One region of the Serratia sp. MMO-28 genome, then DNA from elsewhere that is predicted to be linked to it. Evidence: riboswitches for the same ligand, from Rfam matches in the RefSeq annotation. Region 1 holds a riboswitch; the other holds the start of a gene.

The links. Region 1 has a riboswitch for thiamine pyrophosphate ahead of thiC (phosphomethylpyrimidine synthase ThiC). Riboswitches for the same ligand answer to the same signal wherever they lie in the genome.
Region 2: linked by a shared signal. The riboswitch ahead of thiM (hydroxyethylthiazole kinase) and the one ahead of thiC (phosphomethylpyrimidine synthase ThiC) in region 1 are both predicted to bind thiamine pyrophosphate.

What each region holds. Positions count from the first base shown of each region.
Region 1 is NZ_JBBCVB010000043.1:20,763-27,253, reverse strand. It holds gene nudC (NAD(+) diphosphatase) at 1-764, opposite strand, end outside; gene rsd (sigma D regulator) at 864-1,379, shown strand; TPP riboswitch at 1,510-1,633, shown strand; gene thiC (phosphomethylpyrimidine synthase ThiC) at 1,748-3,691, shown strand; gene thiE (thiamine phosphate synthase) at 3,684-4,322, shown strand; gene WG891_RS24855 (HesA/MoeB/ThiF family protein) at 4,327-5,076, shown strand; gene thiS (sulfur carrier protein ThiS) at 5,073-5,273, shown strand; gene WG891_RS24845 (thiazole synthase) at 5,275-6,054, shown strand; gene thiH (2-iminoacetate synthase ThiH) at 6,054-6,491, shown strand, end outside.
Region 2 is NZ_JBBCVB010000027.1:19,469-25,959, reverse strand. It holds gene WG891_RS20840 (DUF1571 domain-containing protein) at 1-10, opposite strand, end outside; gene WG891_RS20835 (redoxin domain-containing protein) at 172-705, opposite strand; gene WG891_RS20830 (thioredoxin family protein) at 804-1,043, opposite strand; gene WG891_RS20825 (MarR family winged helix-turn-helix transcriptional regulator) at 1,222-1,797, shown strand; gene WG891_RS20820 (hypothetical protein) at 1,895-2,143, shown strand; TPP riboswitch at 2,269-2,365, shown strand; gene thiM (hydroxyethylthiazole kinase) at 2,400-3,194, shown strand; gene thiD (bifunctional hydroxymethylpyrimidine kinase/phosphomethylpyrimidine kinase) at 3,191-3,991, shown strand; partial or broken gene gutQ (arabinose-5-phosphate isomerase GutQ) at 4,025-4,995, opposite strand; gene srlR (glucitol operon DNA-binding transcriptional repressor SrlR) at 4,988-5,761, opposite strand; gene gutM (transcriptional regulator GutM) at 5,844-6,200, opposite strand.

The DNA.
Region 1 (6,491 bases):
TCTGCCCGACACAGCGCCACGGTATCCTCGATCAGCCGGCGCGCCACGGTGCCCGGAGGTGGTAACAATGGCAGCCGATCGTGGCGATACCAGCCGGCGTTGAGCAACTCTTTCGGATCGTGGCGCAGTTCGCCGCCCTGATAGTCCGCCATAAAGGCCATCATCAGCGAATGGGGGAATGGCCAGGGTTGAGAGGTCACATAACGCAGGTTGGTGATCGAAATATTGCTTTCTTCCATCACCTCACGCGCTACCGCCTGTTCCAGCGTTTCACCCACTTCGACAAACCCGGCCAGCACGGTATGGATCCCACCGCGGTGACGCACGTGCTGCGCCAACAGGATCTCATCATCGCGACGGATCGCGACGATCACGCACGGTGCAATCTGCGGGTAATAACGCTCACGACAGTGATTGCACAAGCAGGCGCTTTCGGTGCGGCTGAGTACCATTTCATGACCGCAATAGCCACAAAACTTATGTGAACGATAAAAGTCAGCCAGTTGCACGCCGCGCCCGGCAAGTTGGAACAGGCCACGATCAAGATCGAGCAACTGCCGCACCGATCCCATCTCTTTCGGCATCGGCTGGCATATCAGCCATACCGGTACCCCATCCCATTCGCCAATCTGACGGGCCTGCCGCCCCTGCAGGGCAAATGACGCCGCCAAACCCAGTGGCAGCTCACCGTTTGGCAGCCAAATTTTGCTTTCATGGCTGACGATCCACCAGCCATTTTCGTTACCCGTTAATGCAAGTTCCATATGTTGTTGCACAACCTCCGCTTCACTGGCAATCTAGGAGTTGTTCTTTGTTACATTTTAATAACTTACTGTTTCTTTCTCTTACTCACGGAGTCAAACATGCTCAACCAGTTGGAAAGCCTGACTCAACGCGTTGGTGGCAGTAATGAATTAGTTGATCAATGGCTACAAGCACGCAAGCAATTACTGGTCGCTTACTGCACTTTGGTAGGCATCAAACCGAACAAAGAAAAGCGTACGCCGCTGAACGAAAAAGCGCTGGAGAACTTTTGCCAGAATCTGGTGGATTATCTCTCTGACGGGCATTTTCACATCTACGGCAAAATTATCAAGCAGGTGGAAGGCTCAGCCAGCCCGAAAATGGCGCTAACCACCAAGTTCTACCCAAAGTTACAGGCCAATACCGAAACCATCATGGCATTCCACGATCGTTATACCGAAGTGGAGATCGATCAGGACGTCTGCCTGGAGTTTCATCAGGCGCTGTCAGATATCGGCGAGGCGCTGGCCTCACGCTTTGCCCTGGAGGATCAACTGATTCAACTGGCAGCGGAAACCTGGCAACAAGCGCAACCTGGGGCTGCCAATTCCGATACGCTGGAAAACCCAGCCTAATCCTGCCAACCCATTTCAACGTCATAGTGCAGGCCCACGGACGGGCCGGATCACCTCGCACCGCCAACAACGCCGCAGCATGAAAGATCAAAGGCAGGCTTGTAGTTTTTATTCACCCTCCTATACTGGTGGCTTCTTGTCGGAGTGCCTAGCGTTGATCTGTTTAGCAAATCAGCCAGGCTGAGACCGTTAATTCGGGATCCGCGGAACCTGATCGGGTTAATACCCGCGAAGGGAACAAGAGTAATCTATCGCCGAACACAGCTTTTCCGATCCAGGATCTCGCTGCTTTTTTGGCCAGCATCATTACTCCCTCCGAGCTCCAGACAAGCAATTTTCCACACATCACCCACTGATAGGAATTTGCTATGTCTACGATGAAAAAACCCCGTGCCCGCAAACAGCAGCGTGACGAAGCACAGCAGTTTATCAATGCCTTACAGGGCGTGACTTTCCCCAACTCACAGCGTATTTATCTGCAAGGCTCACGCAGCGATATCCGTGTTCCCATGCGTGAAATCCAGCTTAGCCCGACGCTTACCGGCGGCAGCAAAGATAACCCACAGTATGAAGCGAATGAGGCGATTCCGGTGTATGACACCGCTGGCCCTTATGGCGACCCGCACGCCACATTGGATGTCCATCGCGGCCTGGAAAAGCTGCGGGCAGGCTGGATTGAGGAGCGTGCGGATAGCGAAACCTTGAACACGGTCAGTTCCGGCTTTACCCAGCAGCGCCTGGCGGACGAAGGGCTGGATCATCTGCGCTTCGAACACCTGCCGTTGCCACGCAAGGCCCTGCCCGGCAAACGCGTTACCCAATTGCATTACGCCCGCGCGGGCATTATCACGCCAGAGATGGAGTTCATCGCCATCCGCGAGAACATGGGGCGTGAACGGATTCGTGGTGGCGTGTTACGCCAACAGCATCCCGGCCAGAACTGGGGGGCCAATCTGCCAGAAAACATCACGCCGGAATTTGTGCGCCAGGAAGTGGCCGCTGGCCGCGCTATCATCCCCGCCAACATCAACCACCCGGAATCCGAGCCGATGATCATTGGCCGCAACTTCCTGGTGAAAGTGAATGCCAATATCGGTAACTCGGCGGTCACGTCGTCGATCGAAGAAGAAGTAGAAAAGCTGGTGTGGTCTACCCGCTGGGGCGCAGATACCGTGATGGATCTCTCCACTGGGCGCTATATCCACGAAACCCGTGAATGGATCCTGCGTAACAGCCCAGTGCCGATTGGCACCGTGCCGATCTATCAGGCGCTGGAAAAAGTGAACGGTGTGGCGGAAAACCTGACCTGGGAAATGTTCCGCGATACTCTGCTGGAACAGGCGGAACAGGGCGTGGACTACTTCACCATTCACGCCGGCGTGCTGCTGCGCTATGTGCCGATGACCGCCAAACGCCTGACCGGCATCGTGTCACGCGGGGGTTCGATCATGGCGAAATGGTGCCTGTCGCACCATCAGGAAAACTTCCTCTATCAGCACTTCCGCGAGATCTGCAAAATCTGCGCCGCCTACGACGTTGCCTTGTCGCTCGGTGACGGCCTGCGCCCCGGTTCTATTCAGGATGCCAACGACGAAGCCCAGTTTGCTGAACTGCACACGCTGGGCGAACTGACCAAAATCGCCTGGGAATATGACGTACAGGTGATGATCGAAGGCCCAGGCCACGTGCCGATGCAAATGATCCGCCGCAATATGACCGAAGAACTGGAACATTGCCACGAAGCACCGTTCTATACCCTTGGCCCATTGACCACCGATATTGCGCCAGGCTACGACCACTTCACCTCGGGGATTGGTGCCGCCATGATCGGCTGGTTCGGCTGCGCGATGCTGTGCTACGTCACGCCGAAAGAGCACCTTGGCCTGCCGAATAAGGAAGACGTGAAGCAGGGGTTAATCACTTATAAGATTGCCGCCCACGCCGCCGATCTGGCGAAGGGCCATCCGGGTGCACAGATCCGTGATAACGCCATGTCCAAGGCGCGTTTTGAATTCCGCTGGGAGGATCAGTTCAACCTGGCGCTGGATCCGGACACTGCCCGTGCTTATCACGATGAAACGCTGCCGCAGGAGTCCGGCAAGATTGCCCATTTCTGCTCCATGTGCGGGCCGAAATTCTGCTCGATGAAAATCTCGCAGGAAGTGCGCGACTACGCCGCCGCACAAGAAGCCGCCAAACCGGTCGAAGTCCAGCTTTCCGGCATGGAGAAAATGTCTGCCGAATTCCGCTCGCGCGGCAGCGAACTGTATCACAGCGCAGCCAACCTGCAGGAAGAGGTGAACAATGACTGAAATCACTACGCCCTTCCCTGCCACGCCACACGAACTGGGGCTTTACCCGGTGGTGGACAGCGTTGAATGGATTGCACGCCTGCTGGATGCAGGCGTGACCACCATCCAATTACGCATCAAAGATCTGCCGGACGAACAGGTCGAAGCCGACGTTGCCGCCGCTATTGCGCTTGGCAAACGCTACCGTGCGCGGCTGTTTATCAACGACTACTGGCGGCTGGCGATCACACACGCCGCCTATGGCGTGCATCTCGGGCAGGAGGATCTGGATACTGCCGATCTGGCCGCCATTCACCGGGCCGGACTGCGCCTGGGGGTATCGACCCATGACGACGCCGAGATCGCCCGCGCCATTGCGATAAAACCTTCCTACATTGCGCTGGGGCATATCTTCCCCACTCAAACCAAGGAAATGCCTTCCGCCCCCCAAGGGTTGGCGGAACTGAGGCGCCATGTCGCTGGTTTACAGGAGTATCCAACGGTGGCGATCGGCGGGATCAGCCTCGATCGCGTGCCCGCCGTGCTGGAGTGCGGCGTGGGCAGTGTGGCACTGGTCAGCGCCATCACCCAAGCCGCGGATTGGCGTCTGGCTACGGCACAACTGCTGAAGCTGATTGAAGGCAAGGAGTAATGCCATGCTCAACGATCAGGAATTTTTGCGTTACAGCCGCCAGCTGCTGCTGGAAGAGTTCGGCCCAGAAGGCCAGGAAAGGCTGAAGCAATCTACGGTATTGATCGTCGGCCTGGGGGGATTAGGCTCCCCGGCGGCACTGTATCTGGCTGCCGCTGGCGTCGGCACCCTGCTGCTGGCGGATGATGACCAACTGCATATCTCCAACCTGCAGCGGCAAATCCTTTATCGCAGTAATGAACTCCCTCAAGGCAAAGCGCGGCTGGCACAGCGTCAATTGCAGGCGCTGAACCCATTGGTAGCCTGCATTGCGCTGGAACAGCGCTTACAGGGTTCGATATTGAGCGAAGCCGTGGCGCGTGCCGATCTGGTGCTGGACTGCAGCGACAATATGGCGACCCGCCACGCGGTAAACAGTGCCTGTGTCGCGGCGAGTAAGCCCTTGATCAGCGGCAGCGCGGTCGGTTTCAGCGGTCAGTTGTTGGTGATCGAACCGCCATACGCTCAAGGGTGCTATGCCTGCCTTTACCCTGAGCAAGCTGAGCCACTGCGTAACTGCCGAACGGCGGGCGTGCTCGGCCCGGTGGTGGGGACGATCGGCACGCTTCAGGCGCTGGAAGCCCTCAAAATGCTGGCAGGGATGGCTTCCCCCCTCAGCGGCAAACTGCGTTTGTTCGACGGCAAACAGCAGAGCTGGAGCACCCTGCAACTCAGCAAAGCCAGCAATTGCCCGGTTTGCCGAGGTGCCGCATGAAAATTACGCTGAATGACCAGCCGTTGGAGTTGGCGCAAGCATTGAGCGTCACCGCCTTACTCGAACAACTGGATCGCCACCAGCCGGGCACTGCGCTGGCGATTAACCAGACCATCATTCCTCGCGCCGACTGGGCAACCCGCCAGGTGCAGGACGGTGATGATATCCTGCTGTTTCAAGCGATTGCCGGAGGCTGACATGCTGCAAATCGCCGATACCACTTTTACTTCACGCTTGTTTACCGGCACGGGCAAATTCGCCACCCCGGCCTTGATGCTGGCCGCCTTGCACGCCTCCGGTTCCCAGTTGATCACCATGGCAATGAAACGCGTCGATCTGCGCGGCGGTAACGATGCCATTCTGGCTCCGCTGCAACAGTTAGGTGTGAAGCTATTGCCAAATACCTCCGGCGCTAAAACCGCCGCCGAAGCGGTGTTTGCTGCCCGCTTGGCACGGGAAGCCCTCGGCACTCACTGGGTAAAACTGGAAATCCACCCGGATGTAAAATACCTGCTGCCAGATCCGGTCGAAACCTTGAAAGCCGCAGAGATTCTGGTCAAAGAGGGCTTCGTCGTGCTGCCCTACTGCGGTGCCGATCCGGTGCTGTGTAAGCGGTTGGAAGAAGCTGGTTGCGCGGCGGTAATGCCACTCGGCGCACCGATTGGCTCTAACCGTGGCCTGCTCACCCGTGATTTTCTCGAAATTATCATCGAACAAGCCAAGGTGCCAGTGGTGATCGATGCCGGTATCGGTGCGCCAAGCCATGCGCTGGAAGCCATGGAATTGGGTGCCGACGCGGTGCTGGTCAATACCGCCATCGCCGTCGCGCAGGATCCGGTGCAAATGGCGCAGGCGTTCCGCCTGGCGCTGGAAGCGGGTGAGTTAGCCCGCAGTGCCGGATTGGGTCATCGCCAGCGGACCGCCGTTGCCTCCAGCCCGCTGACCGCGTTTCTCAGCCACTCTGAGGAGGTTCGCTGATGAGTGATAATTTCAGTAGCCGCTGGCAACAACTGGATTGGGATGACATCCAACTGCGCATCAACAGCAAAACCACACGCGATGTCGAACGGGCACTCAGCGCAGCAAAGCTGACGCGCGATGACTTTATGGCGCTGATTTCCCCCGCGGCAGCATCTTATCTGGAACCGCTGGCACAACGCGCCCGGCAACTGACGCGCCAGCGTTTCGGCAACGTGGTCAGCTTTTACGTTCCTTTGTATCTCTCCAACCTGTGCGCCAACGACTGTACCTACTGCGGTTTCTCCATGAGCAACCGCATCAAGCGCAAAACGCTCAACAGTGATGAGATCGAACAGGAATGTGCGGCGATCAAAGCACTGGGTTTTGAGCACCTGCTGCTGGTTACCGGTGAGCACCAGAACAAAGTGGGTATGGCGTATTTCCGCCAGCATCTG
Region 2 (6,491 bases), on a different contig from region 1:
GAATTGGCATCAATAGGGTTGCTAGTAACAATATTGATCGAGTTCGTTTAATGATAGTCTTCCCCTATACTGAATAAGCAGATAGTAAGAGCCATGTCCCGAGTCTTTAACTTAAATTGTGTAATTTCTTGTTGTTGATATGTTCTTTCTGACAACGGAAACTGAACTATTCTAAATTGAGCATTGTTTATCACTGCACCCCGCTATCGCGTTTTTCTCATGTACTGGCAGTGATTCATTCAGTAGCGCACCAATTTCAGCCCCTACTATAAGGTCGCTGACTTCTCCAAAATATTGCTGTCGTAAATATCCTTGCCGATCAATTAATGTCAGCGTAGGGGTACCGCGCATAGAATATGTCTGCATGGTTTGGGGTATATGACTTTCCAGAGACGGCATATCCACTCCGACGGGGAAGGGAATGCGGTATTCAGCCAGAAAGGATTGCAGTGCAAGTGGCGTCATCACTTTATGATGTTCAAACACCGTATGAAGCCCGATAACAGCAATTTCATCCTGTGGGAAAGTTGCGTAAATGCGTGCAGCTTGTGGCAAACCGTGCGCCACACAGCCGGGACACAGCATCTGAAATGACTCCATAACGATGACTTTACCGCGCAGAGACTCCAAGGTGACAGGTTCTACAGTATTAAACCAGCAAGCTATGCTTAATTCGGGCGCGCGTGGATAACGAATCTCATTCATACTAAACTCCAGAGCCTCCTGATAGCACGGGAGGCTCTCATAACACCAACATTCGGGATGACAGGTATTATCAGTACCTGTCGTTTACTCTGTTGCCTTCAAAGCAGATCGTCAATGGAAGCACCAAAATTGATGTGTAACGGAACACCGCCATCAAGAACCAGTGCAGGCACAGATTTTACCCCTGCAGATACAGCATCTTGAATGCGCACTTTGTCTTCTCCCAGATGGACGATTTCGACAGCGTATTGTGCAGGGTCCAGTGCCAGAGCGATTTGTTGCTCTGCGTCTATGCATACTGGACAACCTGCGTGAAAGAAAATGGCCTTTTTACTCATAATCGCTTCTCTCTATGATTTAATGGTATCGATTCGATACAACTTAATCATAAAGAGGAACGGATGTGTTGTCAAGATGGTTTTGAATCGATACGATACGCTGAGTGGGTCACATCTTCGTTGTCTAAAATTTTCAACTCATCCAGCATAATTCCTCAATGAACAGGAAACGGGTTATATGACACTTTTTGATATTATAGAACGCTTGGTAAACTTGCAGATGAGGGCTATTTATTCTCATCCGCAGCTCAAAGGTTTACCTGCGACCTGGGTCCAAATCCTTTACTACCTATCGCAATGCAACGATTATTCCAATACACCGATCGCAACGGCAGAATACCTTGGTCTGACAAAAGGCACGGTATCTCAGTCTCTGAACAAGCTGGAAAGCGAGGGATGGTTGAGGAAGGAAAACGACGGTAAAGATAAACGGGTAGTACATCTTGTGCTGACGCCAAACGCAAAAGAAATTATGCGCGGTGTTATTGAGGAAAATCAGCTAGATACACGTAATTTCCTATCGTTTCCAGAAGAGAAGCTTAAATCGGGCTTTCTAGGATTGTTGCGCCATCTTCAGGCAAGCAAAGATGTGAGGATGTTTGGCGAATGCCGCTTTTGTCGTTTCCACCAAGAGCAAAATGGCCGCCCCTGGTGTGGTCTGGTAGGCGAATTTATCCCACAGGAGAGCGTTATATTAATTTGTCGCGAATTTGAAGAACCCAAAGGGACTCTGTCGAGTTGCCAGCAACAATGATATTGATTCGGTTGTCGTAAGCGCGGGTGCACTCGATCTTTGGCAAGTAGATAAGGGGCTAGTTACTACCGATAATGATACTACTCCAGCAGGGGCGATGACATCGCTCGGGATGAGCAGTTCGTCCCTAGAGATCGGCGGCGAAATCCAGTTGAACGGTGCCTCCCTGACCGCAGCCAACGCCACGGCGGCTGACGCCAGTGTTTACGCGGGCAATATCACCGGCAGTGGTGCGTTTATCAAGAGCGGCTTGGGCAACCCTGGCTTGTATGTCGATAGCTGGGCGCAATCAGTCCAGAAAGATATCGGCAGCAACTTGGGTTCACACAATAAACCTGTCCAGTAAAACATCCGTATCTCCCTTTATCTGGGCTATACCAGGCTCTTCTTCTAAATGGGTTTACAGCCCCCTGGCTTGGCGATTATCCTGAACAGGCGTTGGTGGCGTAGCCAACAAAAATATGATGATTTTTCAATGACTCGGGGTGCCCTTCTTTGTGAAGGCTGAGAAATACCCGTACCACCTGATCTGGATAATGCCAGCGTAGGGAAGTCTCGGTATCCAACCGGTACCCGCCTTCTGAACGCCGGTTGGGAGCAATATGTTCACTCGATCTGATGTGTTACCCGGCCACCGTGCCGTCGCCTGTTTTCACCAATTTAAGCAACGTTCCCCTCTGATTCATTGCCTGACTAACGAAGTGGTGCAGGAGCTGACTGCCAATGTCCTGCTGGCCGTGGGCGCTTCTCCGGCGATGGTGGTTGAGCCTGCCGAGGCGGCACAGTTCAGCCGTTTAGCGGATGCGTTGCTGATCAATATCGGCACGCTGCACAGCGCGCGGGCCGAGTCGATGTTGGCCGCTATCGCGGCCGCTAATCAGGCAGAAAAGCCGTGGACGTTGGATCCGGTGGCGGTGGGCGGCCTGGATTATCGCACCGAATTTGCCCAGCGGCTGCTCCGGCTGCGACCTGCGGCAATTCGTGGTAACGCGTCGGAGATTATGGCGCTGAGCGGTCTGCAGGCCAGCGGTCGTGGCGTCGACAGCCACGATGATTCGCTGGCGGCCTTGCCAGCCGCACGCGAACTGGCGCGCAGTAGTGGTGCGATTGTCGCCGTGACTGGAGTGGTGGATTACATCACCGACGGTGAACGTGCTTGCGCCGTAACCGGTGGCGATATTCTGATGACGCGGGTGGTGGGCACCGGTTGTGCGCTGTCTGCGGTCGTGGCTGCCTTTTGCAGCCTGCCGGGCGATCGGTTGGATAACGTAGCCACTGCCTGCCGCGTGATGTCGTTATGCGGTGAACGGGCGGTGGCGCGCTGCAGCGGCCCTGGCAGTTTTACCCCGGCGTTTCTCGATGCACTTTATCAACTGGCCCCGGAGGAGCTGCAATGAAACGTATCAATGCGTTGACCATTGCGGGCACCGATCCGAGCGGGGGCGCAGGGATTCAGGCCGATCTGAAGGCATTTTCGGCATTAGGAGCCTATGGCACTAGCGTGATCACCGCCTTGGTGGCGCAAAACACCCGTGGGGTACAGTCGGTGTACCACATCGATCCGGCTTTTGTTGCCGCCCAGCTTGATTCCGTGCTCAGCGATGTGCGGATCGACAGCGCCAAGATCGGCATGCTGGCGAATGCGGATATCGTCATGGCGGTGGCGGAACGTCTGCGCCACTATCCACTGCCGCATGTGGTGCTTGATACGGTGATGCTGGCTAAAAGCGGCGATCCGCTGCTGGCTCCCGTGGCCGTCGAATCCATCCGCCGTGAACTGCTGCCGCTGGTTTCCGTGATCACGCCAAATCTGCCGGAGGCGGCGGCACTGCTGGCTTGCGCACCGGCCGAGAATGAACGGCAAATGCGTGAGCAGGGGCAGGCATTGCTGGCGATGGGGTGCCAGGCGGTGCTGATGAAAGGGGGGCATTTGAGTGAAGAAGAAAGCCCGGACTGGCTGTTCACCGCCGATCTGGAGCAGCGTTTCACTGCGCCGCGTGTGGCAACCCGCCACACCCATGGCACCGGTTGCACACTTTCAGCGGCGCTGGCGGCGTTGCGCCCGCGCCATGAAAACTGGGTTGAAACGGTGGCAGCGGCCAAAGCTTATCTGCAACAAGCCTTGCAGCAGGCGGACAGCCTTGAGGTAGGCCAGGGTATCGGGCCCGTGCACCATTTTCATGCCTGGTGGTGAGTAGGCCTGGCGCGGGAACGCCCGGCACAGAGATCAGCCGATCCCGGCCTGATGCAGATCGTGCAGGTTGAGTGCCCCGACCAACACGCCGCTAAGGTTAACGACCGGGGCTGCGCTGATGTGCTGTTCGTGCAATGCTTCCAGGGCTTCGCCGGCACGCCATTGCTCCGGCAAGCGATAGCCGGGGCGGGTGATCGCAGGGCTCAGGGCATCGTTGAGGCTGTTGCCTTCACCAGCCAGCGGCGCAGGTCGCCGTCGGTAAATACGCCCACCACTTTTTGCTGGGCATCGCACACCGCGACCAGGCCAAGGCCGGTGCGGCTCAGCTCTAGCATCGCTTCCATCACGTTGGCGCTTTCTGCAACCACTGGCAGGCGATCGCCGGTGCGCATCAGATGGTGTACGCGATTGAGCAGGCGCGCACCCAAACTGCCCCCTGGATGAGAGCGGGCAAAGTCTTCGGCGTTGAAACCACGCTGACGCATCAGCGCCATCGCCAGTGCATCGCCCATCATCAGGGTGTTGACCGCGCTGGAGGTAGGGGCTAATCCCATCGGGCAGGCTTCATGCTCCACGCTGATATCCAGGGTACAGGCTGCAGCCAGAGCCAGCGGTGACTCTTTGCCACCGGTAATGGCGATCACCGGGATTTGGCTTTCTGCCAGCAGCGGCAGGATCAGATCCAGCTCTTTGGCACGGCCGGAATAAGAGATAAAGATCACCACATCTTCGGTACCGATCATGCCCAGATCGCCATGCAGCGCTTCGGCTGGGTGGACAAAGAACGATGGCGTACCGGTGCTGGCCAACGATGCGGCAATCTTTTTGCCGATATGGCCGGATTTGCCGATGCCGGAAACCACCGCTTTACCCTGGCAGTTCAGCAGCAATTCACAGGCGCGAACAAAGTTATCGTCCAGCCGGGTCAGCAGGCGCTGCGCTTCTGCCAGTTCAATCTCCAGGGTTTCGCGGGCAAAGTTGAGCAGGGCAGTAGCGTTACTCATCGGAGTCTCCTACCAGAATGATATTGATGCCTTTTGCCTCTAGCGCGGCGAGGTAATCCGGGTTGATGCCTTTATCGGTGATCAGCGTATCCACCACGCTCAGGTCGCACACCACGTTCGGGCTTTTGCGGCCAAATTTTGAGGAGTCGACCAGTAGCACAATGCGGCTGGCGGCTTCGCACATCGCTTTGCTGACGTTGTGCACTTCATTGAAGGTGGTGACTCCCGCGTTGAGATCGACACCGTCGGCACCGATAAACAGTTTATCAAAGCTGAACTGGTGGAACGCCGATTCGGCCAGGCTGCCGTGAAACGACGCCGATTTTTTACGGTAGGTGCCGCCGGGCATCAGGATGGTCTGATCGTTATCCAATTCCACCAGCGCATTGACGATATGCAGGCTATTGGTCATTACGGTGATGTTATTGAACTGCGCCAGATGGGGTACCATCTGCAATACGGTGCTGCCCGCATCGAAGATCAGCGAATCACCATCGTCAATCAGCTTGATGGCGGCGTAGGCGATCTGGCGTTTCTTTTCGGTATTGATATGGGTTTTGCGATCGATGGGTTGATCGCCATCGTCACGGCTGAGCACCACACCGCCGTAAGTGCGGATCACTTCGCCTTCTTCTTCCAGCAGAGTGAGGTCTTTACGGATGGTGGTGCCGGTAGTGGAAAAATGTTCTGCCAGGGCGTCCACTGCCGTTTTGCCATGTCGCTGCAAATATTCGAGGATGGCGGCTTGCCGTTGTTTTGGTTTCATAGCGATTCCTGTTCACAAGAGTTGAGCATTCCTCTCGGTGAATAATTCACTATGAAAGGTAATGTCTTTTAATGTGAAAATATCATGATTTCGGTTTAATCGCTAACGATAGTGCAGTTTGGCATGCCTGATCCTCGGGGAAGATCACATCTGGGCATAAATTTTGTTGATGCATACCATGTAACTCACTGAGTTGTTTAGGTTGTGCAAAAATGGTCAGGCCTCGCATCAACAGGCTGCCGCATACCCGTTGCTGTTCATCGAACGCCAGCGCCAGTATCACGCGGGGTTTGAAGCGCCCGCCAGAGCGGCCAACCCCTACGGTGCCTTGCTGGCACAGGCGATCAAAGGCGCGGTTGAAACGCTGAATCTGCCACCAGCCGAGGGCGATTTGCATCAGCCAGGCGATAACGGCAAAGGTGATGAGTGCGCTGGTCATGAGGTTGTGCTCCTGTGTAAAAATAAAGGGTAAGGCAGGTGATATTTCCCCTCACCCTAGCCCTCTCCCACGGGGAGAGGGAACGGTATGTGCCACCGTTTTACCCCTGCCTTAATCGTGGCATTTATCGATTCCCACTCCCTTGGGCTGAGGGGCGGTATGCGCCACCGTTTACGCCTGCCTTAATCGTGGCATTTATCGATTCCCACTCCCTTGGGCTGAGGGGCGGTATGCGCCACCGTTTTACCCCTGCCTTAATCGTGGCATTTATCGATTCCCACTCCCTTGGGC